4 regions of the Pseudomonas fortuita genome follow, and region 4 is predicted to be linked to each of the others. Evidence: riboswitches for the same ligand, from Rfam matches in the RefSeq annotation. Region 4 holds a riboswitch; each other region holds the start of a gene.
What was found. Region 4 has a riboswitch for cobalamin ahead of cobW (cobalamin biosynthesis protein CobW). Riboswitches for the same ligand answer to the same signal wherever they lie in the genome.
Positions count from the first base shown of each region.

Region 1: another riboswitch for cobalamin. It lies ahead of OZ911_RS10270 (TonB-dependent receptor); the one in region 4 lies ahead of cobW (cobalamin biosynthesis protein CobW).
Region 2: another riboswitch for cobalamin. It lies ahead of OZ911_RS10260 (ABC transporter substrate-binding protein); the one in region 4 lies ahead of cobW (cobalamin biosynthesis protein CobW).
Region 3: another riboswitch for cobalamin. It lies ahead of OZ911_RS13655 (CbtB domain-containing protein); the one in region 4 lies ahead of cobW (cobalamin biosynthesis protein CobW).

Region 1 is NZ_CP114035.2:2,234,211-2,241,400, forward strand. It holds gene OZ911_RS10270 (TonB-dependent receptor) at 1-1,612, opposite strand, end outside; cobalamin riboswitch at 1,722-1,929, opposite strand; gene OZ911_RS10275 (outer membrane beta-barrel protein) at 2,090-2,836, shown strand; gene OZ911_RS10280 (GNAT family N-acetyltransferase) at 2,968-3,537, opposite strand; gene OZ911_RS10285 (carboxymuconolactone decarboxylase family protein) at 3,616-3,960, opposite strand; gene lpxO (lipid A hydroxylase LpxO) at 4,074-4,973, opposite strand; gene thpR (RNA 2',3'-cyclic phosphodiesterase) at 5,132-5,677, shown strand; gene OZ911_RS10300 (NAD(P)H-dependent oxidoreductase) at 5,817-6,413, opposite strand; gene OZ911_RS10305 (TetR/AcrR family transcriptional regulator) at 6,505-7,104, shown strand.
Region 2 is NZ_CP114035.2:2,226,462-2,233,651, forward strand. It holds gene OZ911_RS10230 (GNAT family N-acetyltransferase) at 1-455, shown strand, start outside; gene OZ911_RS10235 (hypothetical protein) at 578-901, shown strand; gene OZ911_RS10240 (OprD family porin) at 949-2,286, opposite strand; gene OZ911_RS10245 (pseudoazurin) at 2,283-2,717, opposite strand; gene OZ911_RS10250 (ABC transporter ATP-binding protein) at 2,735-3,523, opposite strand; gene OZ911_RS10255 (FecCD family ABC transporter permease) at 3,520-4,536, opposite strand; gene OZ911_RS10260 (ABC transporter substrate-binding protein) at 4,536-5,546, opposite strand; cobalamin riboswitch at 5,658-5,854, opposite strand; gene OZ911_RS10265 (acetyltransferase domain-containing protein) at 5,883-7,049, opposite strand.
Region 3 is NZ_CP114035.2:2,967,368-2,974,557, forward strand. It holds gene OZ911_RS13630 (response regulator transcription factor) at 1-163, opposite strand, end outside; gene OZ911_RS13635 (DUF1272 domain-containing protein) at 383-625, opposite strand; gene cobM (precorrin-4 C(11)-methyltransferase) at 692-1,444, opposite strand; gene OZ911_RS13645 (cobalamin biosynthesis protein) at 1,478-1,867, opposite strand; gene OZ911_RS13650 (CbtA family protein) at 1,867-2,553, opposite strand; gene OZ911_RS13655 (CbtB domain-containing protein) at 2,563-2,751, opposite strand; cobalamin riboswitch at 2,846-3,068, opposite strand; gene OZ911_RS13660 (TonB-dependent receptor plug domain-containing protein) at 3,263-5,737, opposite strand; gene OZ911_RS13665 (LLM class flavin-dependent oxidoreductase) at 5,882-6,982, opposite strand; gene OZ911_RS13670 (LLM class flavin-dependent oxidoreductase) at 7,010-7,190, opposite strand, start outside.
Region 4 is NZ_CP114035.2:3,425,284-3,432,473, forward strand. It holds gene cobN (cobaltochelatase subunit CobN) at 1-2,904, opposite strand, end outside; gene cobW (cobalamin biosynthesis protein CobW) at 2,908-3,975, opposite strand; cobalamin riboswitch at 4,076-4,292, opposite strand; gene OZ911_RS15725 (glyoxalase superfamily protein) at 4,394-4,771, shown strand; gene OZ911_RS15730 (hypothetical protein) at 4,768-5,127, shown strand; gene OZ911_RS15735 (ATP-binding cassette domain-containing protein) at 5,354-6,931, shown strand; gene OZ911_RS15740 (branched-chain amino acid aminotransferase) at 7,068-7,190, shown strand, end outside.

The DNA.
Region 1 (7,190 bases), 1.2 Mb from region 4:
TGTGGTAGGCGGCCAGCGTCCATTCGCCACGGCCGTCCCAGAAGCGCTGCTTGAGGCCAACCTCGGTCTGTTTCGCCTCGGTCAGGTCATAGTGCATCTGGGTGGGGCTGAGGCTGATGAGGTTGTTGACCCCCTCCTGGCTGGTGGAGTACTGCCCGAACAGCGCCAAGTCATCGGTGACTGCGAACACCAGCCCGGCGCGCCAGTTGCCACCTTGCAGGTTGCGGTCGCTGCGGCTGTCGTTGGTCAGGTTGGTGCGGTCGATGTGGTTCTGGTCGCGGCGCACCCCAGTGACCAGCGACAGCCGGTCGCTCAGCTGCAAGCGGTTCCCGGCGAACAGAGCGAAGGTGTGGGTGCTGGACAAGGTTTGCGGGCGCAGTGGCGAGGCGCTGTGGAACCCGCCCGGTTCTGGCTGCCATGGGTCGATGTAGTCACCGCCCACATCGTTGTAGGGCGCGTTGCTGTCGACGTTGAAGCGGACCTTGTTGTATTCCGCGCCGACCACGGTCTTGCTGGCCAGGCCGAACAGCCTGTGGTCAAAGGTGAAGGTCTGGCGGTCGCCGAACTGTTCCTGGTTGTGCTTGATCTCCAGGTAGCTGCCGCGCTGCAATTGCTGGCGCTCGGCGTCCCAGCTGTAGTCTTCGGCATTGCGCCAGTGGCGGCGGCTTTTGATGTAGTACAGCTGGTTGCTGGCGCTGACGTGGTCGTTCAGCGTCCAGTCCGTGGTCAGCCGGGTCCACTCATCGACGTAGTGCTGCACGTCGTTCTGCACGTTGTAGTTTTTCTTGCGCAGGCTGCTGCGGTAGTGGCCGTCGATCAGCGGGGTGCCGTAGTAGTTGGCAGGCTCTGCATCACCACGGTCGTGGGCAAGGGTGAAACTGAGGTCGTCACTGGCATCGAAACGCAGCGCGGCACTCAGGGCCAGGCTGCGCGATGTGGTGCGGTCGACCCAGCCGTTGCCGGCCTGCTGGTTAAGGGTCAGGCGATAGCTAAGGCGCTCGCTGAGGCTGCCGCCGCTGTCCAGGCCGAGCTGCTGGCGGTCCCACGAGCCGTAGCCCAGGCGCAGGTGGTTGCGCACCTCGCCGGCAATCGGTTTTTTCGGGATCACGTTGATCACCGCGCCGGTGGCGCCTTCGCCATGCAGAACCGAAGCCGGGCCGCGAATGACATCGATACGCTCGACCATCCACGGGTCGACCGGGAACGTCTGGGTGCCGGCACCGGTGTACAGGCGTGCGTCGTCGAACAGGGTCATCACCGAACTGTGACCGGCAAAGCCGCGGGCGGACAGGCCTGTGCCACCGTCGCCGGGGGAGCCGACGAAGGTGATGCCCGGCGACCGCGTCACCGCATCCTGCACGGTGAGGTTGTTGCGCTGCTGAATCTGCTCGGCGCTGATGCTGCTGGTGCTGGCCGGTGTTTCCAGGGCACTGAGGCCGAGGCGCGAGCCTGCCTGGGTCGGCGTGGCCAGGTCGAGGGTGCGGCTGTCGAGGGTGTCGGTGATGGCCGTGGAAGGCAAGGCCAAGGGCTGCTGGTCATGGCCATCGGCCAGGGCCGGGAGGGCGACGGCCAGGCAGGCCGCCAGGGGGTGAAGCTTGAACATACGGGACATGTCGTTCCACTGCTGCAGGAATGAATGGATCCCGGTGGAAAACACGCAAAGGCGAACCATGCAGGCAGGCGCGCGCACGGATTCCGGCCTGCGCCCGCCCACCGCGGGTTGCCAAGTGAAGCTCCAGGCCGGTCTCCGGGCTTGCGAGGGGCATGAAACCTTCACCTTCCCATGCACGTGCACAGTGGTATCTCGAAGGGTTCACTCGCTTACCGTTGCGGGGGCAGCGCCGGACTTGTCATGGGTAACATGACGCACCGGCTTCCCGTTTCACCCTGCGCGCGGCGGCGAAGGGCACCTGAAACTGGCGCGCATCTGACCACTGAAAGGCTAAGGCGTCAAATGTTGGCGTGCCATGAATACGCCGATAAAACACAGGGTTGCGTGTTTTTACTGATTTTTTTTCGAACTTTTCGTGTGGCGTTTGTCTCGAACCGCACGTTCGTCTTTCGTTACCAAGTCATGGAGACTTTACGCATGCCTGCTCGTCATCTGTTGCGCCACACCTGCCTGCTCGCCTTGATCGCCGCACCGCTGGCCGCCACCGCCGCACCCAGCACCGACCCGCTGTTCACCATCGGTCTGCAGGGCGCCTACGACAAGTTCAAGTTCGAAGGTGGCAGTGAAAACGACAAGGAACACATGGGCCAGGGCGGTGTGTTCGCCACCTTCGGCAACAAGCTGACAGCCGAATCCGGTTTCATCTACCAAATCGGCGCCGAAGCCAAATACGGCAAGAAGAACGACAACAAGCTCAAGGAGGCCCAGGCTGACCTGGACCTTGGCTGGCGTGCGGCGCTGGACGCTCGCAACTTCGTCGATGTGACCGTGGGCGGCGGCTACAGCTGGTCGCGCTTCGAGCCGGAAATCAACGACCTTGATACCAAGCTCACCGTGAAGTCGCCCTTTGCCAAGGCGGCGCTGGGCTACAACCACCAGTTCGACGCCTCGACCCTGCGGGTGGAAGTGGGCGCGCGCCACACCCTGGACGGCCGTGCGCGGCTGAAAGTGGACGACTTTGGCAGCGACACGGTCGACCTCAAAGACCGCACCAACCCGTACGCTGAAGTGACGTTGCTGATGAACCAGCAGGGCGCTTTGCCGGTGCAGGCCGGGGTGTACTACACCCGCACCGAATACAAGCTGGACGAAGATTCGCCAGTGGCAGACAACACCAAGCTCAAGCGTGACGAGTTTGGTGTAAAGGTGGGCTTGGCGTTCTGAAGCTGAGCGTTTAGCAGGCCCGGCCTCTTCGCGGGTGAACCCGCTCCCACAAGGACCGCACAGCCTTTAGGTGCTGCGCAGTACTTGTGGGAGCGGGCAAGCCCGCGAAGGGGCCGAACCTGCAAGAGAGGTCAGCGCCCGCGACGCCGCGACACCCGTGCCTCGATGTTCTTGCGCCCGATCAGCAGCGGTGGTTTCTCCACCACCGGCTCCTCTGCCAGCCACTTGTACATCACCAGGCAGTCCACCAGCCCCAGGCGGGCATGGCGATAAGCCTTGGGCAAGCGGCCGACTGTTTCAAATCCCAGCCTGTGCCACAGTGCCACCGCAACTTCATTGCTGGCCACTACCGAGTTGAACTGCAGGGCCAGAAAGCCCTCCTGGCGCGCCAGCTTCTGCGAGTGCTCGCACATCAGGCGTGCCACACCTCGGCCGCGTGCCTGTTCGCACACCATATAGCCGCAATTGCCCACGTGCGCGCCAGGCCCGGCGGCATTGGCCTTAAGATAATAAGAACCCAGCAGCTCGCCATCTTCTTCGGCCAGCAGCGTGTGTTGCGGCAGCTCAAGCCACAGCTGGCGGGCCTGATCGATGCTCAGCTCGGGGTCAAAGGCGTAGGTTTCACGGGCCTGGACAATGGCCTGGAAGGTGGGCCAGAAGCGCTCGAAGTCTTCGGCTGTCATAGGGCGAACGTGGATCATGCGGGCTCCTGCAAGGGCTGGGCCGCCAAGTCTGTGGGGCGCGGCGCCGTCGCGCAAGGGCGGCGACGCCGTTTGGGCCTAGCCGTTGGCCTTGCCCACCGCATCCATGGCTCGCGCCGAGTACACCAGCGCAGCACCGGCGTTCATCGCCACGGCCACGCCGAGGGCTTCGGCAATTTCCTCGCGGCTGGCCCCGTGCTTGACCGCCTGCTGCGAATGCACGGCGATGCAGCCGTCGCAACGGGTGGTCACGGCCACGGCCAGTGAGATCAACTCACGCGTCTTGGCGTCGAGGTGGTTGGTCTTGGCTCCCGCACCGCTGGCGGTCATGTAACCGGCCACGGTGTCGGGGGAGAGTTGCTTGAGATCGCCGATGCCGGCCATCAACTGCTTACGGTAGGCGTCCCAGTCCATCATGCTCATCGTCTTCACCTTGTGGTGGTTGCGAGTGGAGCTTTCAGGCTAGTCGAAGAGTGACACCTGCGAGGCTTGTACTTTGGTGGGTGTGCAGCAGCACTTGTGGGCGCGTTGAGCCTTCAAATGTAGATGAACACCAGCACCAGCGCTGCAACCACCGCCCACTTTTCCACGTAGTAGCGCAGGCGGTTGCGCTTCTTCAGCGCTTTGCCGCGTTCACGGATCTTGTAGATGCGGGTGAACAACCGGTTGATACCGCCGGTCTTGTCGCCGGCACCGTTGGGCGCGGCGGCGGCGGCCATGACGTTGCGGCTGAACCAGCGGTTGAACGCAGTGGCCCAGCGGTACTTGAGCGGGCGCTCGACGTCACAGAACAGGATGATGCGGTTGTGCTCGGTCGTGTTCGCCGCGTAGTGGATGTAGGTCTCGTCGAAGATCACGCCCTCGCCATCGCGCCATGAGTATTTCTCGCCGTCCACGTCGATGTAGCAACCGTCATCGTTCGGCGTGTCCAGGCCCAGGTGATAGCGGTACGAGCCGGCATACGGGTCACGGTGGCGCACCAGCTTGGCGCCCGGCGGCAGGGTAGCGAACATGGCAGCCTTGACCGTGCCGATGCTTTGCAACAGTTCGGTGGTGCGTGGGCAGAGGGCCATCGCCGAAGGGTGGCTTTCGCCGTACCACTTCAGGTAGAAGCGCTTCCAGCCAGTCTTGAAAAACGAGTTGAAACCGACGTCATCGTAGTTGTCGGACTTCTTGATTTCGCCCACGCGCAGCAACTGGCGGCCTTCCTCGCGGATTTCCTGCCAGTGGTCTTGCAGCGGCTTCAGTTCGGGGAAGGCTTCGACCGGCAAGTATGGCTTGGCCGGGAGCTTGGAAAACAGGTACAGGAAACTGTTGACCGGGGCGAGGAAGCTGGAGTGGTCGCCCAGCTGGCGAGTCAATTTGTGGCGAACCCGACCGCGCAGGTGCACGTAGGCAATCGAGAGGGCGAAGATAAGTACGAGTGCAATTTTCATGGACGTTTACTTGTCGAAAAATGGCCATGCGTCATGGCATAAGCTCGCCAGCATAAACAATCATGGGGGTAGTTTGTACTTATTGTTACGAAACACCGGGGCGACATTGGTGTAATGCCCTACAGTCTTGCGCAAACGTTTCATGTCAGGGAGTTGGTATGGTTCAGGATATACGCCCCAGCGGTAGCCCGTTCAAACGGCTGTTCTTCGCCTTGCCGGTCAGCGATGCCCAGCGCCATGCCTTGGCTCAGTGGCGCCGGGCGCTGAACCTGCGCAGCGGCAAACCCGTCCCCGCGGCCAACTTCCATGTCACGCTGTTGTTCCTCGGCGATGTGGATACCGCACAGGTGCCGGCGATCTGTGCGGCAGTCGATCAACTGACGTTGCCAACCCTGGCACCGCGGCTGTTGCTTGACCGTTTGCAGGTGTGGCAGCGGGCCGGCGCGTTGGTGCTGGAGGCACAGCAGACACCGCCGGCCCTGTTGCAACTGGTGTATGGCTTGCAGCAGGCACTGCTGCCGTTGGGGGTGGAGGCGGCCAACCGTGAGTATCGGCCGCACTTGACCCTGTCCTGGGATTACCACGGGCAACCACCCGAGGCCAGCAGCGCGCCGGAGTTCTACCTCAGCGCGCGCCACTTCACGCTCTACGAGTCGCGCAAGGGCGCCTACTGGCCCTTGGCGCAGTGGCCGCTGGCAGACTGACCCGGGGTCAGCGTTGCGTGGCTCGCCATAGTTGTTGCTGCCATTGAGCTGGTTGAAGCCTGCAACCCAGTACTTCTTGTCGAACAGGTGGCGTGCCCAACCGAGGCTGCCGCTACTTGAGTAGCCGCCCTGTGCCAGTTCAGGCTGCGGCCTGGCAATCTGCAAACAGTTTTTTGCCCAAGGCGTGTGCATGGTGCAAGTGGGGAAGCTGGTCAGGCCCTTCGCTGTCATCCAGCAAGGTGGAACTGAGTACCTCGGCGCCGCAATAGTCGAAGATGCCGTGCTCGATCTGCACGCGCATCGCCTCGCCATAGCCGTGCCGTTCGAAGGTGCCTGTATCGGCACCCGCAACGCCGATCAGGTGAACCTTCATGCCACGCAATTTCTTCACCGTGGCGCCTTCTTCATAGTCGAACGCCCAGCCATTGCTGAATACCCGTTCGACCCAGCCCTTGAGCAGGGCCGGCAGTGACCACCAGTAGACCGGATAGACCAGCACCAGGGCATCGGCGCGCTCGATGCGTGCCTGCTCGTTGAGTACATCAGCCGGCGGTGCTGCCAGCCGGCGGTGCACGGCATGGTCTGCCAGGCTGAAGCGGGGGTCGAAGCCTTCGCTGGCCAGGTCGGCGATTTCGCTGCTGTGGCCGACGCTGGCCAGGCCGTCGGCAACCTGCCGGGCCAGCGCGTGGGTGAGGGATTGCGGGTCATGGTGACCGACGACGATCAGAGCGTGCATGGTGGCTCTCCATTCAACGGTGCAGGGTAGCCTGAAGCGTTATATACTCCAGGTAAGTTACGTTTAGTAAGTTACTTTTGGTAGGTAATCGATGTCAAGCAACGATCAAGCCCGTTCCCGCAAGCGCCTGAGCCGCGACGACCGACGCAGGCAGTTGCTGGACATGGCCTGGCAATTGGTGCGGGAGGAGGGTACCGATGCCTTGAGCCTGGGCCGCCTGGCTGAACAGGCGGGGGTAACCAAGCCGGTGGTCTATGACCATTTCGAGACCCGCAACGGGCTGCTGATGGCGCTGTACCAGGAATACGATGCGCGTCAGTCGCAGATGCTGGCGCAAGCCTTGGCCAGCTGTGAAGCCAGCTTGGCCAGCCGCGCCCGGGTGATTGCCGAGGCCTACGTGGACTGCGTGATGAGCCAGGGCCGGGAGATACCCGGGGTGTCGGCAGCGCTGGCCGGGTCGCCGGAACTGGAGGCGCTGAAACGGGCGTACGAGCAGCCGTTCCTGGACAAGTGCCGCGAAGCCTTGGCCGGGTTTTCGCCCAGCGGCAATGTAGGGGTTGCCGGCATGCGCCTGCTGGTCGGGGCAGCGGATGCGCTGTCCCAGGCGGCTGCAGCGGGAGAGCTGGAAGCCGGGCAGGCCAAGGCTGAGCTCAAGGCCGCCATTATCGCCATGGTCGAACGGCAAACATGAAGCGCATGCGACCATTGTGTGTGGGCGCACCCGCGAACACCGGCATAGCCGGTGCCATCCACCGCGTTGTCTGCTTCGCGGGCGCG
Region 2 (7,190 bases), 1.2 Mb from region 4:
CCGAAGTCGTGGCGTTTGTCGATAGCGCACGCCGCGAGTTGTTCCCGATGCTTGCAAAAGCGCCATTGCCGCACGACCTTGCGCATTTTGCCGAGACTTACCTGGACGGTGCGGGGTGCTTCCTTGAGGCGCGTGATGCCGGGCGGCTGGTTGCGGTGATCGGCTACGTGCCCTATGACCACCGCTTCCCTCAGCTTGATTATCACGCTGAGCGGGTGGTCGAGGTGGTGCGCCTGTTCGTGTTGCCGGCCTACCGCAGGCATGGCCTGGCTGCCGCGTTGTTCGGCGCGTTGCGCGAGCGGGCGGAGCAGGCAGGTATCGACTGCCTGTACCTGCATACGCATCCGTTTCTGCCGGGTGCGATTGCGTTCTGGGAGCGGCAAGGGTTTGCCGTGGTGAATGTGGAGCAAGACCCGGTCTGGCAGACCACGCACATGCACTTGCGATTGCCCTGATCTGTGGGAAATTGCCTACAACGGCGCTTTGGGTGTGATCGACGCGTTCATATCCAGGCCGGTCCTGCTTGCTTACCTTCCCCTGTGCACGGCTTATTCACTGCACACGAGGGAGGCTCACGATGCCACACATGGCCCTGTACAAACTCAAACTGCTTGACGAATTCGAAGACCGCACTGGCCTGTGGACCTTCGGTGATTTCGAGAACAGGTTGATGGAACTGTGGCGTGGGGCGACGCGCCATGATGCCAAAGGTATTATCAACGCGGCGCACAACGAGCGGCGCTGGCCCAGGACGGTGAAGCGCTACTTGCTTACCCATTACCGGGCGTTTGGCAATGTCAGTTCGGAGCTGCAGCGCACGTTTGCCGAGGTGCTGGCCGCGATGAGTGAGCAGGAGCAAGCGCAGTGGGGGTTGCTGCCTGCGGGTAGCGCTGTTGCCTGATGGATCCTGGGGCCGCAAACCGCCGCCAGTCCAGGCAACCCGGTCTATCAGCCCCCCCCAGACAACGGCCACTCCACCGCCAAGCGTATCTGGTCGCCGTCCAGCTCCGCCTGCGCCGTGTTCCCCCGGTGCACGTTATGCCTCACCGAGAACGTCGTCCCCTTGGCCTTGCCACTTTGCACCACATACCTCGCCTCGAGGTCGCGTTCCCAATGCTTGCCACCCTTGCCATACCCCAGGTATGCATACCCGCCATTGGGGTCGACATGCGTGCCGTCGATATCGAACCCCCGCACATACAACGCCGTCAGGTTCAACCCCGGCACCCCATAGGCCCCCATGTTCAGGTCATAGCGTGCCTGCCAGGACTTCTCGTTCGGGGCGTTGAAGTCCGACATCTGCACGGCGTTGGCAATGAAGATTGCCCCTCGCGTCACGTAGTCGAACGGGGTGTTGCCGTCGACCTGTTGCCAGCCAAGGCTGAAACCGTGCGGCCCCTGGTTGTAGCGCGAGACCAGGCTCCAGGTGGTGTTGTCGATGCGCCCGGACAGCGCCTTGCCGGTGTCTGTGGTGCGGTACAGGTTGAGGTCCAGGCTGATGCTGCGTCGGTCATCCAGCGCGTGGCTGAGGGTGCTACCCAGGTAGTGCTGGTTCCAGCTGTCCTCGTAGCGCGAGGTGTACAGGCTGCCGCTGAAGGCTGCACCGGGGTTCCAGACCACGCCCGCCAAGTCAAAACTGTTGCCCTGCTTGCCGTTGGAGTAATTCACCACGAAGCCCTGGTCGTGGCTGGAGGCATTGCGGTCGGCGCTTTCGTTGAAGTGCCCGGCCACCAGCGTTAGCGTGTCCAAATCGTTGCTGGTGAGGAAGAACCCTGTGGCGGTTTCGGGCAGCAGGCGGCTGTCGGAAGAGCTGAACACCGGGGTTTTGACGCGTTGTTCGCCATAGGACAGTACAGTATTGGATACCCGCAACTTCAGCGCCGCGCCTGCGCGGCTGTATTCGTTTTTTGGATGCCCGTCGTTATCCATCCCCAGCAGGCGTGCTTTGCCCGCGCGCCCGCCGCCACTGTCGAGTTGTACGCCCAGATAGGCATGGGCATCGACGCCGACACCGATCAGGCCCTGAGTGAAGCCGGACTGAAATGTCCCCATCAAACCGTAGGCCCATTCCTCAGCCTTGCCATCACGTTCGCTGCGCGGTTTGTAGGCATTGCGCGCGGCACTGTTGCGCCCCCCGTGCCGGTAGTTGCGTTGGTCGAATACGCTGCGGTTGAGGATGCTCCAGCTGCTGTCTTCGACAAAACCGTTGCTTTGCGACTGAGCGGAGTCGGCCAGGGCAAAGGGCGACAACCCCAACAGTGGCAGCGCCAACAACAGCCGGTTCATCGCGCTGCCTCAAGCTTCTGCAACTGGGCTGCGAAGCGGGCTTGCGCCCGCGCAGGCAAGCTGGCTGGCAACTCGGTAGCCGGCGCGTCACCGACCTGAATCACCATCACCATGCCCATCGCCAGGTGCGGAATGCATTGGATGCCGTATACCCCCGGCACGCTGAAGGTCTGCTCGAACGGCTGGTTCAACTTGCTCTTGAAGGCCTCGGCCCCCGCCGGTAGCAGGCCGGTCACGCTGGCCGCATTGTGCCCGTTCTGGGTGGGCAGAAAGCGCACCGTGTCGCCGGGGGCAATGCGCAGGTGGTCCGGCTCGTACACCATGGCGCCCTCGCTGCCGCGGTTGAGCATTTTCACTTCATGCACCTCGGCCAGTGCGGCCGGGGCAAGCAGGGCGCTGGCAAGCAGCAGGGCGACAGGGCGCAACAGCATCAGTGGAACTTCCTGGTTCAGGGGGCGCGAAAACGCAGGATGCGCGCGCCATCGAAGGGATCGGTGAGGTAGCGGGCATGCACGCCAAAGGTGCACAGCAGGCGCTCGGGGGTGAGGACTTCGAACGGTTTGCCAAGGGCGACCAGGCGGCCCTTGTCCAGTACCGCGACGCGGTCGCAGGTGAGTGCCTGGTTGAGATCGTGCAAGGCCACCAGCGTGGTCACGGGCAGGGCTTGAACCTGTTGCAGCAGGCTTAGCTGGTGCTGAATGTCCAGGTGGTTGGTCGGCTCGTCCAGCAACAGTACCTGTGGCCGTTGTGCCAGGGCGCGGGCGATGTGCACGCGCTGGCGCTCGCCACCCGACAGCGACCCCCACAGGCGTGCGCGCAGGTGCAGGGCGTCGAGGTCAGCCAGGGCCTGTTCGACGATGGCACGGTCCTCTCGAGAGAAGGGTGCCAATGCCGACAGCCAAGGTGTGCGGCCCAAGGCAACGGCGTCGAACACACGGATTGCGTCGAGGGTGTCAGCTTGTTGCTCGACCAGTGCCACGGCCTGCGCAACCCGGCGGCGGGGCAGTTGTGCCAGCGGTTCGCCCAGCAGTTGCACGTTGCCACTGGCCGGCTTGCGCAGCCCGGCCAGCAACTTGAGCAGTGAGGACTTGCCGGAGCCGTTGGGGCCTACGATGCCCAGGGTTTCACCTGCTACAACGCTCAGCTCGATATCGCGCAGCACGGCAGTGCCGGCCAGTTGCAGCCCTAGGCCCTGGCAACTCAGCGGCGCAAGCTGTACAGCTGTCATGACCGTCATGAGTGCCCTCGGCGGCTGACCAGAATAAGCGCGAAGACGGGCGCCCCGATCAGTGCGGTGACCACGCCCACGGGAATCACCTGGCCCGTGATCAAGGTGCGTGAGAGGACGTCGGCGGCAATCAGGAACAGTGCACCGCCCAGTGCGCTGGCGGGCAACAGGCGGCTGTGGCCTGGGCCGAGCAGCAGGCGCAGGGCATGCGGAATCACCAGCCCGACAAAACCGATGGCGCCGACGATGGACACCATCACGGCCGTCACCAGCGCTGTGCAACTGATCAGCAGTAGCTGGGTGCGCCGCACCGGGATGCCCAGCGATGCAGCCGAATCGGCGCCGAAGGTGAAGGCATCCAGTGCGCGGCGGTGCCACAGGCACACTACCAGGCCAAACAGCGCCACCGGTACGGCCAGCCACACCGATGGCCAGCGCACGCCGCTGAGATTGCCCAACAGCCAGAACAGGATGCCGCGTGCCTGTTCGGCGGTGGCCGACTTGGTGATGAGAAAGGCGGTGAGAGCGGTGAACAGTTGCGAGCCGGCGATACCGGCGAGGATCACCTGCGCGTTGTTGCTGCCAGGGCCGGCCGCGCGGGCCAGTACCAGCACCAGGGCGAACGCAGCCAGCGCCCCCATGAAGGCGCCCCCGGACATGCTCAGCGTCAGGCTACCCAGGCCCAGCAGGCCGACCAGCACTGCACCGGTCGAGGCGCCGGCCGACAACCCCAGCAGGTACGGCTCGGCCAGCGGGTTGCGCAACAGCGCCTGCAGAACCACACCGCAGGTGGCCAGGCCGGCACCGCAGGCTGCCGCGACCAGGGTGCGGGTCAGGCGGTAGTTCCAGACGATGCCGGCGTCGATCGGGTCAACCGGGTAGCCGGCCTGCCACAGCTGGTTGGCCAGCACCTGGCCGACCACGCTGGGCGACAGGTTGGTCTCACCAATGGCGGTGCCGGCCAGCAAGGCAGTCAGCAGTGCCGCCAGGGCAACGGCGATACAAGGTAGCAGGCGGCTCATCACTGGGGTGCTTTACCGCTGGCAAAGGCGGCGGACAGCGTCTGCAGGCCACGGAACAGGCGGATGCCGGCCTGCATGGCGTCGGCGTCGAGGACGATGATGCGATCGTGTTTCACCGCGTCCATGTTGCGGGTTACCGGGTCGTTGCGCAGAAACTCCAGCTTCTTCTGGTAGTCGTCGGCGGGGAAGCGGCGGCGGTCCATGCGGGCGATGATCAGCCAGGTGGGGTTGGCCTTGGCCAGGGTTTCCCAGCCTACGGTCGGCCACTCCTCGGTGGATTCGACCACGTTGCGAACGCCCAACGTGCGTAGCATGAAGTCCGCGACCCCTTGACGGCCCGCCACGTAAGGGTCGATGTCGAGGTCGGCGCTGGAGAACCAGAACAGTGCCGAGGTGGCAGACAGGTCCTTGCCGGCCAGTTGTGCCTTGGCGCTGTCCAGGCGGCCTTTCAGCTCGGCGTTCAACGCAGTGCCGCGGTCCTGCACATCAAAGATCTCGGCCAGCTGGCTGACGCTCTTGTAGATGCTGTTTACCTGAAACGCCTGCAGGCGGGTGCCGTCGGCGCCGACCAGGTTGTCTTTGCCTTCGCAGTCCGACGGCAGCAGGTAGGTGGGGATCTTCAGCTCATCGAACTGCTCGCGGGTGCCGACCACACCCTGGGCGCCGACCATCCATTCGAACTGCACGGTCACCAGCTGCGGGCGCTTGCCGACCACGGCCTCGAAGCTGGGGTCATTGTCGGCCAGGCGCGGCACCTTGTCGTTCTGCGCCTGGTACTCGGGCAGCACGTTGTTGAACCACAGCGAAGTGCCCGCCAGTTTGTCGCCAAGCCCGAGTGCGTAGAGTATCTCGGTGCCGGCCTGGCCGATGGTGACGGCGCGCTGCGGGGCCTGGGCGAAGGTCTGCGGTTTGCCGCAGTTCTCGACCGTGAGCGGGTAGTGGGTGGCGGCGGCCTGGGCCAGGCCAGTGAGGCCGAGGCCGGCGAGCAGGGTGGCGAAACGGGGCAGCATGCTGGGCGATCTCCTATCGGACAGTTCGGGTGAGGAACGCACGGACAGGCATCGCCGAGCCCCCGCCGAGGGCAGGGGCAACACTGATGGCCAATCCCGGACACCCCGCCGGTTGGTAAATGTAGGCCGGCAGGTCTCCTGACTGGTGCGTCATGGCCCGGCTCCGGCCTTCCCGGGTTGTGGCCCAGTGGCATCAATGGAGCAGGCTCGGCACCTACAGTTGCGGGGGCAGTTCCGTTTGGCCCGTATTGGCGGGCCTGGGATTCCCTATTAATTCCGTGGTGGAAACCGGCGGCCCGCATGGTAGACCATCGTGCCGCCGGGTGAAAACGCTTTTCAGAAGTACTTCAGCCAGGTGATGTCGCGGCGGCGCGCTTTCAGGCGAGCGAACCCGCGCACCGGCAGGTACAGCGAAACCGCCAGCACCACTGCACCCAGCCACACCGCCGCGATGCCGTCGAAGCCGAAATAGTCGCCATGGTTGAGGCCGAACAGCGCCACGCAGGCCAGGTACAACAGCTTCAGCACGTACAGGTGCAACAGGTAGAAAAACATCGGTGCTGCGCCAAACACTGCCAGCGCGCTGACCCAGCGGGCCTGGCCGGCGCGCTCGAAGGCGCGCAGCAACAGCAGGCCGCAGCCCAGGGTCAAGGCCAGGAACAGCAGTGAAGGCGGGTACTTGGTGATGTTGAAGAAGCTCATCACGGTTTGTGTGAAGGTGGGGTAACCGCTCCACGGCGCCTCGCCGTAGCCGTTGAACATGCGCAACGCGACAAAGCCCAGCAACGCGATCAAACCCGCCAGCAGCAGGCGCTGCTGGCGTTGGCCAGCCGCACTGCCCCGGGCAAACCAGGGGCCCAGGCCATAACCCAGCGCGATGACGCCGATCCATGGCAGCACCGGGTAAGACGTGCGCAGGCGCAGGTTTTCGGAAAACTCAAGCCAGCCCCGGTCGTGCAGGATTGCCCATGGCACGTGCAGGGCTGACTCCACGCCAAAGTGCAGGCCGTCGAGAAGGTTGTGGCCGGCAACGATGGCTGCGCCCAGGGCGAGCAGGGCAGCACGTGGCAGCCATACCAGCAGCGACAGGGCGATCATGCTGACACCGATGGCCCAGATGACTTGCAGGTAGATGACGCTGGGGGGCAACTGAAATGTCCAGGCGAAGTTGACCAGGGTGAATTCCAGCACCACCAGGAACAACCCGCGCTTGAACAGAAACGCCGAGACATCGCCGCGGCCTTGGTGCTTTTCGCCGTACAGCCAGGCCGACAGCCCGGTTAGCAGGACAAACACTGGCGCGCACAGGTGGGCCAGGGTCCGGCTGAAGAACAGCGACGGCTCTGTAGCGTCGATGGTCATCGGGTCGCTGACCTGTCGGTGCAGGAAGAACGTTTCGCGGACGTGGTCCAGAAGCATGAACAGGATCACCAGGCCGCGCAGGGCATCGATGCTTTGCAGGCGCTGGGTGATCAAGGAGGGCGTGGCGCTGGCGCTTGTCATGGAGGGTCGCTGATAGGAATTAATGTCATGTGAAACGTTATCTTATAACTAATCGATGAGAGGTTGGTAGAGGTTTTTGTGTTGCGTGTGCCGGTCTCTTCGCTGCGCAAGGCTGCTCCTACCGGTCGGTGGTGACTGGTA
Region 3 (7,190 bases), 460 kb from region 4:
CAATATCGAGCACGACTACATCCGGGCGCAGATCGCGGGCTACCTGAGCCACTTCGCTGCCGTTACCCACCTCACCGACAACATGAAAGCGTTCACGCTCGAGCAGTAGGCGCAAGGACAGTCGGACAATGGGGTGGTCGTCGACGATCAGCACGGTTGTCATGTGGAAAACTCCTGTCGGGATGTGGTCCGCTTCCTGGATCACTCCGGAATACGTCTGCAAGTGGGTTAATCGGAAGCGCTGCAAGATACGACCAATCCCGAAGTTTGGTAATGCCGAGTATAGAAGTGTTGATAATCCGCGTGCTTGTTGTGGAAAAATCCTACAAGAAGCGTGAAAGACATCACCCCGAGAAAGCGGCGATGTCTGTTTGGAAGGGCGTCAGGCGCAGGTGGCGTGCGCTTTGTTCACACGCTGGGTGGCGGCGGGGTTATTGGCCAGCGCCTGACCGACACGCGTCGGCCGGGGCACTAGCTGGCCGGCGCAGTTCGGGCAGCGGCCTTGCAGGCGTGTGTCGGCGCAGGCACGGCAGAAGGTGCATTCGAAGGAGCAGATCAGCGCATCGGGGCTGTCGCCCGGCAGGTCAGTATCGCAGCACTCGCAGTTGGGGCGTAATTCCAGCATGGGCGTGACTCCTGTTCGCAGGCGGGAACCCGGAGTCTGCTACGCGGGCGGCAATACTGGCAATGCTCAGTCCCCAGGGCGGTACAGGTGGGCATGCCCGGCACGGTACAAGGCCGATTCGGCGAAGGGGGTATCCCCTAGCACATGGCCTACCAGGATCAGCGCCGTGCGGCGAAAATCTTTGGCTGCGACGCGTTCGACGATATCGCCAAGGGTGCCGCGCACCCAGTCCTGGTCCGGCCAGGTGGCACGACGTACCACCGCCACCGGGCAGTGCGCACCGTAGTGCGGCAGCAGTTCTTCGACGATCCGCGAGAGGTGTTTGACCCCGAGGTGAATCGCCAAGGTGCTGCCGTGGCGCGCCAGGTCGCCCAGTTGCTCCCCAGGTGGCATGGGTGAACTGTCGCCATAGCGAGTGAGTATCACCGTCTGCGCCACCTGTGGCAGGGTCAGTTCGCAGCCAAGTAGCGCCGCGCTGGCCGCCGTGGCGGTGACCCCGGGGATGATCTGGTAATCGATGCCCAGCGCCTGCAGGTGGCGGATCTGTTCACCGATGGCGCCGTACAGGCTGGGGTCGCCGCTGTGTACACGGGCCACGTCCTGGCCTTGTTCGTGCGCGCTGCGCATGGCGGCGATGATCTGTTCCAGGTGCAGCTCGGCACTGTTGATCACGATCTGGGCCTTGTGGCCTTCGAGCACGGCAGCAGGTACCAGTGAGCCGGCATAGATGATCACTGGGCACTGGCGAATCAGCCGTTGGCCTTTGACCGTGATCAGTTCAGGGTCGCCGGGGCCGGCACCGATGAAGTACACCGTCATGGAAAGTCCTTGCAGGAAAGAGGAGCGAAATGTTCAGCAGGCCAGGGCCAGGGTCGCCGGGCCCAGTACCTGGCGGGTCAGCAGTAACCCGGCGGTGCAGCCGGGCCGCTGGCTGGCCAACGCCAGTGCCGCGCTCTCGGCCACGCCCCAGCAGCCGCTGTGGGCATGGGCTGTGGCAGAGCGGTGGCTGAGCAGCGGCTCAAAGGCTTGCAGTTGTGCGCTATGGTACAGCACCAAGGGCAAGCCAAGGCGTTCGGCCAGTTGCTGCAAGCCGGGTTCGTCGGCCTTGAGGCTGATGCTGGCAATGCCGCGCAGGTCGGCAAGCACCAGGCCCTGGCTAGCCAAGGCTTGGTGCAGCAGGGTTTGCAATGTATCCACCGGGCAACCTCGGCGGCAGCCGAAGCCGGCGTAGAAGGCCGGCATCAGGCCTGGCTGGAACGGCGGAACAGCCATGCACTGAGCAGGCCCAAGGCCACCCAGAATGCAGCGTTGGTCAGCCAGGAGGCCATCTTGAACTGAGTCTCCAGTGCTGCGGGGGCCAGGCTTTCATGCACGTCGGGCTGTGGCGCGCCGATCACATGGGGGATTATCAACAACACGGCGCCCAGCGCCTTCAACAGCCAGTGCCGGGCGAACACCAGCAAGGCCAGGCCAAGGGCGGTGGCGCTGGCCGTGCCAATCCACCAGGCCTGGCGTTGCCCCAGGTCGGCGGCAGCGGTGCCGGGCAGTTCCGGTGGCAGCCCCAACGTTGGCGCCAGACAGAACACGGCGAAACCGGCCAGGCCCCACAGCACACCGGTGCCGGCACGCTGCGGTTCGCGCAGGCTGTAGAGGGCGGCGAGGATCAGGGCGAAGCCGACCGCAACCACCAGGTTGCCACCGGTGGTGGACAGCACCCGCTGCCAGCCGTCTTCCGGCGACCAGGCGTCGGCGCTGTGCTCATGGGCGGCCACTTCGCCGCCATGTTCGTGGTGTGCGGCCGGGGCCGAGGATTCGTAGGTTTCCGCCTCAAGAATCAGCGGGGCGACCCAGAAGCTTTGCAGCAGGGTCAGCAGCAGGGCCGCAAGCAGCCCACTGAAGCCCGCGGTACGGGCAATGCGCGTGATCATCAGGCGTACTCAGTGGCAGGGGAAGGCGGCGCTGTGGCGGGTGTCGTGAGCGGCGTTGTGCACGGCCTCGATGTGCGAAAAACCGGCGAAGTACACCAGGCACAGGCCCAGCAGGCTTGCGCCAACGGCAATGACGATGCGCTGGCTGAGGGTGACGGGGGTGGCAAGGCTGTGTGGCTTGGCGCTGGTGACGGGCATGACGCGTTCCTCTGCTTTTTGTGGGCAACGGGCAAGCGCGGCATCCCTGATGCGTGGCCGCCCAGGGGAATGCAACAGCGCCCGCCCACCGCGGGGTGTTCATGAACGCCAGGCCGGTCTCCGGGCTTGCGAGGAGGAGCAGGGCTCCTGAAAAGCGTCACCTTCCCATGCCGGACTATAAGGCACAGTGGCACAGACGCTTCACTCGCTTACCGTTGCGGGGGCAGCACCGGGCTTGTCCGGCCCTGATGGAGGGCCTGCGACGCACCGGTTTCCCGTTTCACCCCCTGGGGGGCACCTGAACGTGAGGCATAAGGAGAGCATGGGGCGGGGTTTGCGTCAATTGCCATGTGTGCGAGTGACTGCCGTGCTCAGGGTGAAAGTTTGCCCAATCATTGTGGGCGCGGGCTCGCCCGCGAACACCGGCAAAGCCGGTGCCATCCACCGCATCTGCCTGATTCGCGGGCTTGCCCGCTCCCACTGAGGTCCGCGCTAAACCCAAAGGATGTTTTCAGAAGTCATACGCCAGCTTGGTGTACCAGTACCCGCCACCTGGATGAAACGGCGGGTTGCCGTAGGCCGCCTGGTTGCCGTTGGCGTTGTACACGCCGTTCTTGTCGGGCCGTACATTGAAGATGTTGGTGCCGCCCAGGCTGACGGTCAAGCTGTCGAACAGCAGGTACGACAGGTCCAGGTCGGTAATCCACTTGGCGCCGAAGGTGCGGTCCTGGGCCTGATTCTGCTGCCAGGTCTCGACCTTGCCGTAGCGGGTGGTCTGCAAGGTGCCGGTGAAGCTACCCAGCAACCACTGACTGCCCAGTACCCATTTGGTTTTCGGCGAGGCCGCCACCAGGTCACCTTCGCGGCCATGGCCGACCACCTCGATACCGGCTGCCGCCAGCGCTGCGGGCGTGCCCCGGCTGCCGCGCACAGTGGTCTTGTTCCAGTTGAAGCCCAAGGTCCAGCGCACATCGCCCCAGGCACCGAATTCGCTGGTGTGGTCACCTACCAGGTCGAGGCCGCGGGTACGGGTGTCGAAGGCATTGGTGTAGTAGTTGATCCAGGTGGTGCGTGCCAGGCCCAGTGCTTGGAGCATATCGCCAATGGCACCGGCACCGTTCTGCCGGTCGTAGAGGTTTTCGGTCAACAGGATGCGGTCGTCGATGTCGATCAGGTAGGTGTCCAGGGTGACACTGGTACGGCGCGCCGGTTGCCAGGTCAGGCCCAGGCCGGCGTTGCGCGATTTCTCCGGGTCGAGCTTGTCGCCGCCGAATGCCAGCGCCGCGGCACTGCCAGGCGCCACGGTGCGGCGCAAGGCCGGCACCACATTGCCGTCAGCGTCCAGCGCGGTGCGGTTGTCGCTGACCGTATAGCCGCTCTGGGTCAGCGACGGGGCACGGAAACCGCTGCCCAAAGTGCCGCGGATTGCCACGGTTTCGCTCAGTTCATAGCGTGAATTGAGCTTGAAGCTGGCGGTGTTGCCCGAGTTGTCGTCGTAGTGCTCGACGCGCGCGGCGGTGCCCAGGTACCAGCGCGGGGTCAGGTCCAGGCCGAGGTCGATGTAGGCGGCATAGTTGTTGCGCTTCACATCGGCCTCGTCTTCCGGGCGGATGGTCAGCGCAGCCTGGGCGCCCACGGCGGTCTGGCCGTTGGCCAGCGCGTAGAGCGGGTTGGGGCGCCCGTCGGCCAGGGTGGCCGGGTAAGTGTAGGGCCCGACGCCGTAGGCGACGGGGTCGCCGGCGAAGGTCTGGAAGCGCTCCCAACGGTGTTCCAGGCCCGCCGAGACGCGGGTTGGTACGGCCAGGCCAAACACGCGATCAAAAGCGCGGGTGATGTCCAGGTTGTTTACCCACTGGTCGAACTGCAAAGTCGCCAGGTCATCGAACGAGGTTGGCGAGGCCGGGCCGTAGGTAGGGTTGATGGTGAGGTCGCTGGACTGCTGGTTCTTGTTGCGCCCGTACGTGGTGGACAGGTCCCAGTCCCAGGCACCGGCGGCACCCCGGGTGCCGAGCAGCCACTGGTAGTCGGTGTCTTTGATGTTGTTGAGCGGGAAGTACCCGTCGGGGAACAACTCGGGGATCGAGGCGTTGCTGTTGGGCAGTCGATAGTTGTTGAAGGCTTCGAGCTTGCGCTCGGCATAGGTGGCGAACGAATACAGTTTCAGGTCGTCGCTGATGGGCAGTTCGGCGTTGTAACCGAGGTTGAAGGCGCGCAGGTCGGGGTCGCCGTTCTTCACAGCGCGGTGGTCCCAGGCGGCCTGGCGGTCGTCCTCGAAGTAGGCCCGGTAACCAGGGTCGGCTTTGTCGATCCAGTTGGCGGTGCCGCGCTTGCGTGCCTCCCCCGACAGGTGCAGGAAACCGCCGTCACCCAGGCCGAAACCCTGGTCGCCAGCCAGCTTGATGGTTTCGCCCTGGCCGCTGTACAGCTGGCCATAGCTGCTTTCGTAATGGCCGCCACTGCTGGCGCTTTTGAGGATGATGTTGATCACCCCGGCTACCGCATCCGAGCCGTACTGAGCCGCCGCGCTGTCTTTGAGGACTTCGATGTGCGACACCGCGCTGACCGGGATCATGTCGATATCCACGGCGTTGGCACCGCTGTTGTCCGTCGAGCCGCTGGCCGGCACGGCGCTGTTGTGGCGGCGTTTGCCATTGACCAGTACCAAGGTGTAGGCCGGGCCCAGGCCGCGGTTGCTCAGCGGCCGCACGCCAGACTGGAAACCGGCGATGTTGGTGCCGAAGTTGAACGAGGGCAGCAGTTTGGAAATGGCCTCGGACAGCTCGGCGCGGCCGGTGCGCAGCAACTGTTCGTTGCTGATCACGTCGATGGGGGCCGGGCTGTCGGCGACGGTGCGCTGGTTGCCACGCATGCCAGTGGAGATCACCGTGACAGTGTCCAGGCGTTGGTCTTCGGTGGTTGCAGCAGCGTCGGCGAACGGGGTGAGCAGGCAGGCCAGGGGCAGGGCGAAAAGCGGTGTTCTAGACATCATGTCCTCGGAATACGGTGGAGCACGCAGGCGAATAGGCGCCAGGCCCTGACAGGGCTGGCGTAAGGTGTTTGGGAAGTGTTTTCCTGCACCGGCCTCTTCGCGTCGAACCGCCGCGAAGAGGCCGGTGCTGCGAGTCGAGATCTAGGCTGTGCGCGCGGTGCGCCCAGCCTCACGTTGTTCAACCAGCGCACGAATCCGCGGGATCAGGTCCTGGCCGTATTCCACCGCATCGCGCAGCTGGTCAAAGCCGCGGAACAGGAAGGTAGTCACCCCCAGTTCGTAGTAGGCCAACGCCGCCTCGGCCACCTGGTCCGCAGTCCCTACCAGCGAAGTGGAATTACCTGCACCGCCGCCCAACGCAGCAATCTCGGTCCACAGCCGGGTGTCATGCACCTTGCGCTGGCTGGCCAGCTGCACCAGGCGTTCGGAGCCGGCGTTGCTCTTGCCGAAGTTTTTCTCGCGGCGATTGCCCTGGCGGATACCGATGCGCGCTTGGGCATCGGCCAGAATACGTTCGGCGCGGGCCCAGGCTTCTGCCTCGGTACCGCCCAGAATCGGTCGCAACGACAGGCTGAAGCGGATGTGCTTCTCGCGCCCGTAGCGGGCGGCGGCCTTGCGCACCTTGGCGATGCGCTCGCGCACCTGCTCCAGCGGTTCGCCCCACATCATGTAGACGTCGGCGTGCTTGGCGGCCACTTCGACCGCGGCGTCTGACGCACCGGAGAAGTAGATGGGCAAATGCTGCACCGGTTTGACCAAGGTCAGGTTGTCTTCAACGCGGTAGTGAGTGCCCTGGTGGTCGAAAGGCTCCTGGCGGGTCCAGGTGTCGCGCAGTACCTGCAGGTATTCATCCGTGCGGGCATAACGGGCATCCTTGTCGAGGAAGTCGCCATCGCGCTGCAGGTCGCCGCTGTCGCCCCCGGTGATGACATTGATCGAAGCTCGGCCACGGCTCAGCTGGTCGAGGGTGGCGAACTGGCGGGCAGCGAAGGTTGGCGCCTGGAAGCCCGGGCGGTGGGCGACCAGCAGGCCGATGCGCTCGGTCAGTGCTGCCACGTAGCTGGCCAGGATCATAGAGTCCGGCGCACTGGTGTTGACCGCCAGCAATGCCTTGTCGAAGCCGCCATATTCCTGGGCCTGGGAGAAGGCCTTGATGAACGCCAGATCAACCAGCGGGCCACGGGGTGCTTGGGATTCGCTGCTTTCCTGCGGGCCGATGAGGCCGATGAACTCGAGGCTCATGAAACAAAACTCCTTGTCTGGGGGGGCTCAGGCAAGCGCTGCCTGGTTGCGGCGCAGGGTGTTGCGGTTTTCTGGCACGTCGAGGCCAAAATGGCTGCGCAGGGTTGTATCGCTGTACTCACGGCGAACCAGGCCACGGGCTTGCAGCAGCGGCACCACGTGTTCGGTGAAGTACTGCAGGCCGTCAGGTAGCAATGAGTTGATGATG
Region 4 (7,190 bases):
GTTGCCGAAGGCGTCGCGGAAAAAGCCGGAAACGCGCAAGGTCACATCCACCCGCGGGCGGTCGAGCAGGCTCAGCGGCAGTATTTCAAAATCGTCAACGCGCTGGCTGCCGGTGGCCCATACCGGCCGCACGCCCATCAGCGCCATGGCCTGGGCGATGTCGTCGCCGCCAGTACGCATGGTGGCCGTACCCCACACCGAGAGGCCAAGCTGGCGCAGGTGATCGCCGTGGTCCTGCAGGTGGCGTTCAAGGATCAGGCTGGCCGAGGCGAAACCCAGGCGCCAGGCCGTGGTGGTGGGCAGGTTGCGCACGTCCACGGTATAGAAGTTGCGGCCGGTGGGCAGCACGTCGAGGCGGCCACGGCTGGGCGCACCGCTGGGGCCGGCAGGCACGAATCGCCCGGCCAGCGCCGCCAGCAGGCCGTTCATTTCAGCGGCGCCGCAGGCATCCAGGCTGGGCGCCACCGCTTCGCGCAAGGCCTGCACCACGTCATGCACCGGCTGCCATTCGCTCGGTTCAGGCAGCTGCAGGGTGCCGCCCAGCGCTTGCTCGATCACCTGCTGCGCCAAAAGCTCAAGGCGCTCGCGGGTATCGCCACAGGTGCGCCAGGGTTCACTGCTCATGGCCAGAAGCTGCTCAGGGCGTGCGCCCTGCCAGGGCAAGCCAAGCTCACAATCGAGCGGGTCAAAGCCTGGCACCAATGCCTTGGCCAAGGCGCGCAGCAGGCTGGCATTACCACCACGACCGTCGCCCCGCTCAACCCGCAGCAGGGCCAGCAGCGTATCCAGGCGCAGCCGCCCCTCTGGTGACTGGCCAAACACATGCAGGCCATCGCGAATCTGCGATTCCTTCAGGTCGCACAGGTAAGTGTCCAGGCGCGGCAGCCAGACGGCGGCATCATCCAGCTGCCCTTCCAACTGCAGCTCGCGGTCGATGTGGTTGACCTTGACCAGCTCGAGGATGTCGCGCTGCAACTCGCGGGCACGCCGCGGATCGAGTAGCTGCGCTTCGTAGAACTCGTCGGCCAGCTGCTCCAGGTGGCGCAACGGGCCGTAGGTTTCGGCACGGGTCAGCGGCGGCATCAAGTGGTCGATGATCACCGCCTGGGTACGGCGCTTGGCCTGGGCGCCCTCGCCCGGGTCGTTGACAATGAACGGGTAGATGTTCGGCAGCGGGCCAAGCAGCGCGTCCGGCCAGCACTGCGCCGACAAGCCGACGCCCTTGCCGGGCAGCCATTCGAGGTTGCCGTGCTTGCCGACATGGATCACCGCGTCGGCGGCGAACGCGTGGCGCAGCCAGAAGTGGAACGCCAGGTAGCCGTGCGGCGGCACCAGGTCGGGGTCGTGATACACCGCGCTGGGGTCTACCTGGTAGCCCCGGGCGGGCTGGATGCCGACGAAGGTCAGCCCAAAGCGCAAGCCGGCCACCATCAGCCGGCCGCTGCGGTACATCGGGTCCTGCTCGGGCGGCCCCCAGCGCTCCAGCACTGCCTGGCGATTGGCCTCGGGCAAGCGCTCGAAGGCGGCCTGGTAGTCGGCCAGGCTCAGGCTCTGGGCGCAAGGGCGCTGGTCCAGGTGGTCAAGGTCGTTGGTCACGCCGCCGAGCAGCTGGTGGATCAGTTGCGTGCCGCTGCCCGGCAAATCGGCCAGCGGATAGCCTTCGGCCTGCAGCGCTTTGAGAATGTTGAGTGCAGCAGCGGGCGTATCCAGGCCGACGCCGTTACCGATGCGGCCATCCCGGGTCGGGTAGTTGGCCATCACCAGGGCCACGCGCTTCCCGGCATTGGGCAGGCGCGCCAGCTCGACCCAGCGCCGGGCCAGCTCGGCGACAAAGTCCATACGCTCGGGGTGGGCGCGGTAGCACACCACGTCGGACTGGCTGCGCTCGCTGCGCCAGGCCATGTCCTTGAAACTGACCGGGCGGGTGATGATGCGCCCGTCCAGTTCGGGCAAGGCGATGTGCATGGCCAGGTCGCGCGCACCCAGCCCCTGTTCGCTGGCTTCCCAGCCGGGCTGGTTGTCCTGCGCGCAGATGGCCTGCAGCACCGGAATGTCACGGCGGAACGGGCGCAGGTTGGGCCGTTCGGGGCTGGACAGGGCAAAACCGGTGGTATTGACCAGCACTTCGGCACCGACTTCGTCCAGCCAGGCTTCGACCTGCTCCAGGCAGGCGCTTTCCTTTAGGCTGGCCACGGCAATCGGCAACGGGTTCAAGCCAGCAGCTTGCAGGCGCTGGCAGAACACGTCGATGAACGCGGTGTTGGCCGCCTGCAAGTGGGAGCGGTAGAACAGTAGCGGCGCCACCGGGCAATCCGGGTGCCAGTGCGGGTACCAGTCTTCCAGTGCCACACTGCCCTTGGCCGGGTGATACACAGCGGTGCGCGGCAAGGGCTGCGGCTCGTCCCAGGCATAATCGCGGCCCAGCCACTGGTTGGCCAGGCAGTTGTAAAGGTTGATGGCATTGGCCTTGCCACCCTGGCGCAAGTAGTGCCAGAGGCGCTCGGCCTGGTCGCCCGTGACGGTGCCCAAGCGGGTCAGCTCCGGGTCAGGGCGATCATCGCCTGGTACCAGAATCAGTTGCACGCCCCGGGCAGCCAGCTCGACCAGTTGCTCGACGCCATAGCGCCAGTAACCGACGCCGCCGTGCAGCGACACCAGGATGACCTTGGCGTGGCGCAGCACCTGGTCGACATACAGGTCGACCGAAGCGTGGTTCTGCACCTGCATCGGGTTGGCCAGGCGCAGGCTGGGGAAATCCTCAGGCAGTTGCTCGGCCGTATCGGCGAGCAACGCCAGGTGCGAATCGCCGCTGCAGAGAATCACCAGTTCGGCGGGTGTCTGGCCAAGGTCGGCAATACTGTCGTCCGGCACGAAGCCGCCGGGCTGGGTCCGCAGCAGGTGCACGGGTCAGGCGCCCAAGGCCTGGCGCAGGCGCGCTTCCAGCTGGGCAGCGTCGAGTTCCTGGCCGATCAACACCAGGCGGGTGATGCGCGGCTCGTCGGCACGCCAGGCGCGGTCGAAGTGTTTGTCGAAACGGGTCCCCACGCCTTGCACCAGCAGGCGCATCGGTTTGCCCGGGATGGCAGCGAAGCCTTTGGCGCGCAGGATGCCGAACTCCACCACCAGCTGGGTCAAGGCGTCGAGCAACAGGCTTTCGTCAGCCTCCGGCAGGTCGATGGAAATGGAGTCGAAGGCGTCGTGGTCGTGGTCGTCATGATCGTCGCCATCGTGGTGCGAATCGTGGTGGGTACGGCGGCCATCGATGTGCGCCTCGGACTCGGCGCCCACACCCAGCAGCACCTCCAGCGGCAGCTTGCCACTGCTGGCCTCTACCACCTTGACTGCCGGCGGCAGTTCTTCGGCCACTTCGGCGCGCACCTTGGCCAGGCCTTCGGCGTCGATCAAGTCGGCCTTGTTCAATACCACCAGGTCGGCGCTAGCCAGCTGATCGGCGAACAGTTCGTGCAGCGGCGATTCGTGGTCCAGGTTAGGGTCGAGCTTGCGCTGGGCATCGACCTGGTCCGGGTAGGCGGCGAAGGTGCCGGCAGCCACGGCCGGGCTATCGACCACGGTGATGACCGCGTCGACGGTGCAGGCGTTGCGGATTTCCGGCCACTGGAAGGCTTGCACCAGCGGTTTGGGCAGGGCCAGGCCACTGGTTTCGATCAGGATGTGGTCCAGGTCGCCACGGCGTGCCACCAGCTCGCGCATGACCGGGAAGAACTCCTCCTGTACGGTGCAGCACAGGCAGCCGTTGGCCAGTTCATAGACGCGGCCGCTGGCTTCTTCTTCGGTGCAGCCGATGCTGCACTGCTTGAGGATTTCGCCGTCGATACCCAGTTCGCCGAATTCGTTGACGATGACCGCAATGCGACGGCCCTGGGCGTTGTCGAGCATGTGGCGCAGCAAGGTGGTCTTGCCCGAGCCGAGGAAGCCGGTGACGATGGTAACGGGGAGCTTGGCCAGTGTTTTCATGTCGCATTGCCCTTGGCAGAATGGCGCGGGCATGCAGGACGACAGCCGCGGACCAGGCCGGCCGGGCTTGTTCGCCACCGGATCACCCCGCCCGGTTGAAAGTCGAAAACGTTGCGAGGCAGGTCTCCTGGCTTGCACCGTTCCAGCTCCCCGTTCAGTTGAACGGCGGGCTGGCGGGATGACGCCTTCCCGCGCATTGGCGCAGTGGCTGTGTCGATCCGTTGTCAGTGCTTACAGTTGCGGGGGCAGCCGCGGCTTGTACCGCGTTCCCGTCTTAGCTTCGGCCTGGCCGAAGAACCTCGAAGTGGCAAGGCTACGCAGTGGCTGGCGGGTGGTCAACCATTGCTGCGGGGCTTGCCGACAACTCTTGGCGGCACTGCGGTACAGTGGCGACTTTGCCCACTGTCAAGGACGCCCCATGCTCCTCGCCCCCGCCATCCCGGTACTGCGCATCTTCTCGGTCGACAAGGCCAGGGAGTTCTACATGGATTTTCTCGGTTTCAGCCTGGACTGGGAGCACCGCTTCAGCCCGAACCTGCCGTTGTACATGCAGATTCACCGCGATGGCCTGATCCTGCACCTTACCGAGCACCATGGCGATGCCTGCCCCGGCTCTACAGTGTTTGCCCGCCTCGACGACCTGCGGGCGCTGGAGCATGAACTGCAAGGCAAACAGTACGGTTACGCCCGGCCCGAAGCCGAGCGCCTGGACTGGGGCCTGCAGATGCAGGTGTGCGACCCGTTCGGCAACCGCCTGCGCTTCTGCCAGCAGATCGATGACGAGGCCAACCTGTGAAGGCGCTGGGCAAACGCGAAATGGCCCGCCTGGAGCGGGAGCTGGTAGCGTGCCTGACGGACGCTTGTGAAACCGCCAAGGCAGAAATCGTCGGGTTCACCTGGCTCACCCATCGCCTGGACCCTGAGAACTTTCCGGCCAGCCTGCGTATTACTTGGGTGTTTGAACAAGAGGCCGAGAAAGTCGCTGCAGTGGCGGGTGAAGCAAAGGCACGCATGCTGGCGCTGACCCGTCAGGCGTTGGACCACGCCGGCATACAACTGGATCACCCGGCCTGGCATGTACGGTTTGACAGCGAAGAGGCCTGCAAACAGAGCCACGGAGGCGACTGGGCCAAGCGCTTGACGGGGCGCTGAGCCCAGGGCCAGACAAGATCGGGCGCCGCTCGCGCGGCGCATCGCCAGTGCAGGAAACCCATACACGGCGGGCGGTACTTTACCCGCCCCCAACGGGCCGTTAGGCTACGCACTCCCCCAGTACGAGGTATTCGTCCAATGCGCCATTAATGCCGCCGTCCATTCGACGGCCAGTCTTCAGCCTCCGGTTTGCTCCGGAGATGTCGCGGCATTTGTGGAGTTGTGCATGACGAACACGTCGATCCTGACGCTGGACAGCGTCTCTTTGGCCTTGCCTGATGGCCGGCTACTGTTTACCGACCTCAACGAAACCTTCGACCAACGGCGTACCGGCCTGGTCGGGCGCAATGGCGTGGGCAAGAGCCTGCTAGGGCAGGTTCTGGCCGGCCAGCGTGCACCGAGCAGCGGCCAGTGCCGGCGCCTTGGGCCTGTCCATCTGCTGAATCAGCAGGTAATCGAGCGCAGCGCCACGCTTGCCGACCTGGCCCAGGTGGGGTCGGTGGTTGCGGCGCTGGAGCGCATCGAGCAAGGCAGCATCAACCCCCAGGATTTCGACACCGTCGGCGAGCGCTGGGATATCCGCGAGCAACTGCAGATGCACCTGCAACGCAACGGCCTGAGTCACCTTGACTGGCGCCAGCCCGCACGCAGCCTGAGCGGCGGCCAGGCTATGCGCGTGGCGCTGGCAGGCGCATGGCTCAGCGGTGCCGACTACCTGATACTCGACGAACCGAGCAACCACCTGGACAGCGACGCCCGTGCCCAATTGCTGAGCATGATCGAGGCCTGGGACCGAGGTTTGCTGGTGATCAGCCACGACCGCAGCCTGCTGGCGCACATGGCGCGCATTGTCGAACTGTCGAGCCTGGGGTTACAGGCCTATGGCGGCAACTACGGCTTCTATGCAGCACAAAAAGCCAGCCAGGTGGCGCAGGCCCAGCAGCAACTTGCCCGGCTCAAGCAGCAGCAACAACGCCAAGCCCGTGAACTGCAGCGCCAGCGCGAAGACCTGGAACGCCATCAGGCCCGGGCCGGGCGTCAAGCCAGGCATGCCAACCAGGCCAAGATCCTGGTCGACCGCCAGCAGGAGCGCAGCCAGGCCACGGCGGGCAAGCAGCACCGCGACCATAGCGACGCGCGGCAAGCATTGCTGGGCAAAGTGCATGACGCCGCCCGCGAGGTCGAGCAAGCCACTGCGATTACCTTGCATGCTCCCACGCCCCAGCGTCATGCGGGCCGCGAAGTGTTGGCGTTGCAGGCACTTCGCTTGCCCCATGGCACCCGCAAACCGCTTGACCTGCGCTTGTGCCTGGGCCAGCGGATGGGCCTGGTCGGCGCCAACGGCAGTGGCAAGTCCACGCTGCTAAGGCTGCTGAACGGGCAATTACCGGCATCACCACACACTTTGCGCCGCCGTGGCGAAACCGCCCTGCTCGACCAGCACTGCAGTACCTTGGCAGGCCACAGCAGCGTGCTCGAACACCTGCGCAGGGCCAACCCGGTGCTGGCCCTGGGCGAGTTGCGCAGCCGCCTGGCACAACTGGGCCTGGATGCGGCCCGGGTCGAGTTGCCCAGCAGCCTGCTCAGCGGCGGCGAGCGGATGAAGGCAGCACTTGCTGCCGTGCTGTACCGCGAGCGGCCACTCGACCTGCTGTTGCTGGACGAGCCCGGCAACCACCTGGACTTGCCGTCACTGGCAGCCCTGGAGCGCATGCTCGGGCAGTTTCGCGGGGCGCTGATGGTGGCGTCCCATGATGCGGTTTTGCTGGAAAACCTGGCACTGGATGAGTACCTGCGGTTGTAGAAACCGAAAAAAAAGCATCGCAGGCTATCAATTCGTGACTGGCCGTTCCCGATCCGCGACGGATGTATTATGGTGACGTGGTGCGCATATAACAGCAGCCCGAGCGATCGGGCACTTGCAAGACAATGAGGGTGTCATGAGCAACGAAAGCATTAACTGGGACAAGCTGGGTTTCGACTACATCAAAACCGACAAACGCTACCTGTCCGTATGGCGCAATGGCGAGTGGGACAAAGGCACCCTGACCGACGACAACGTG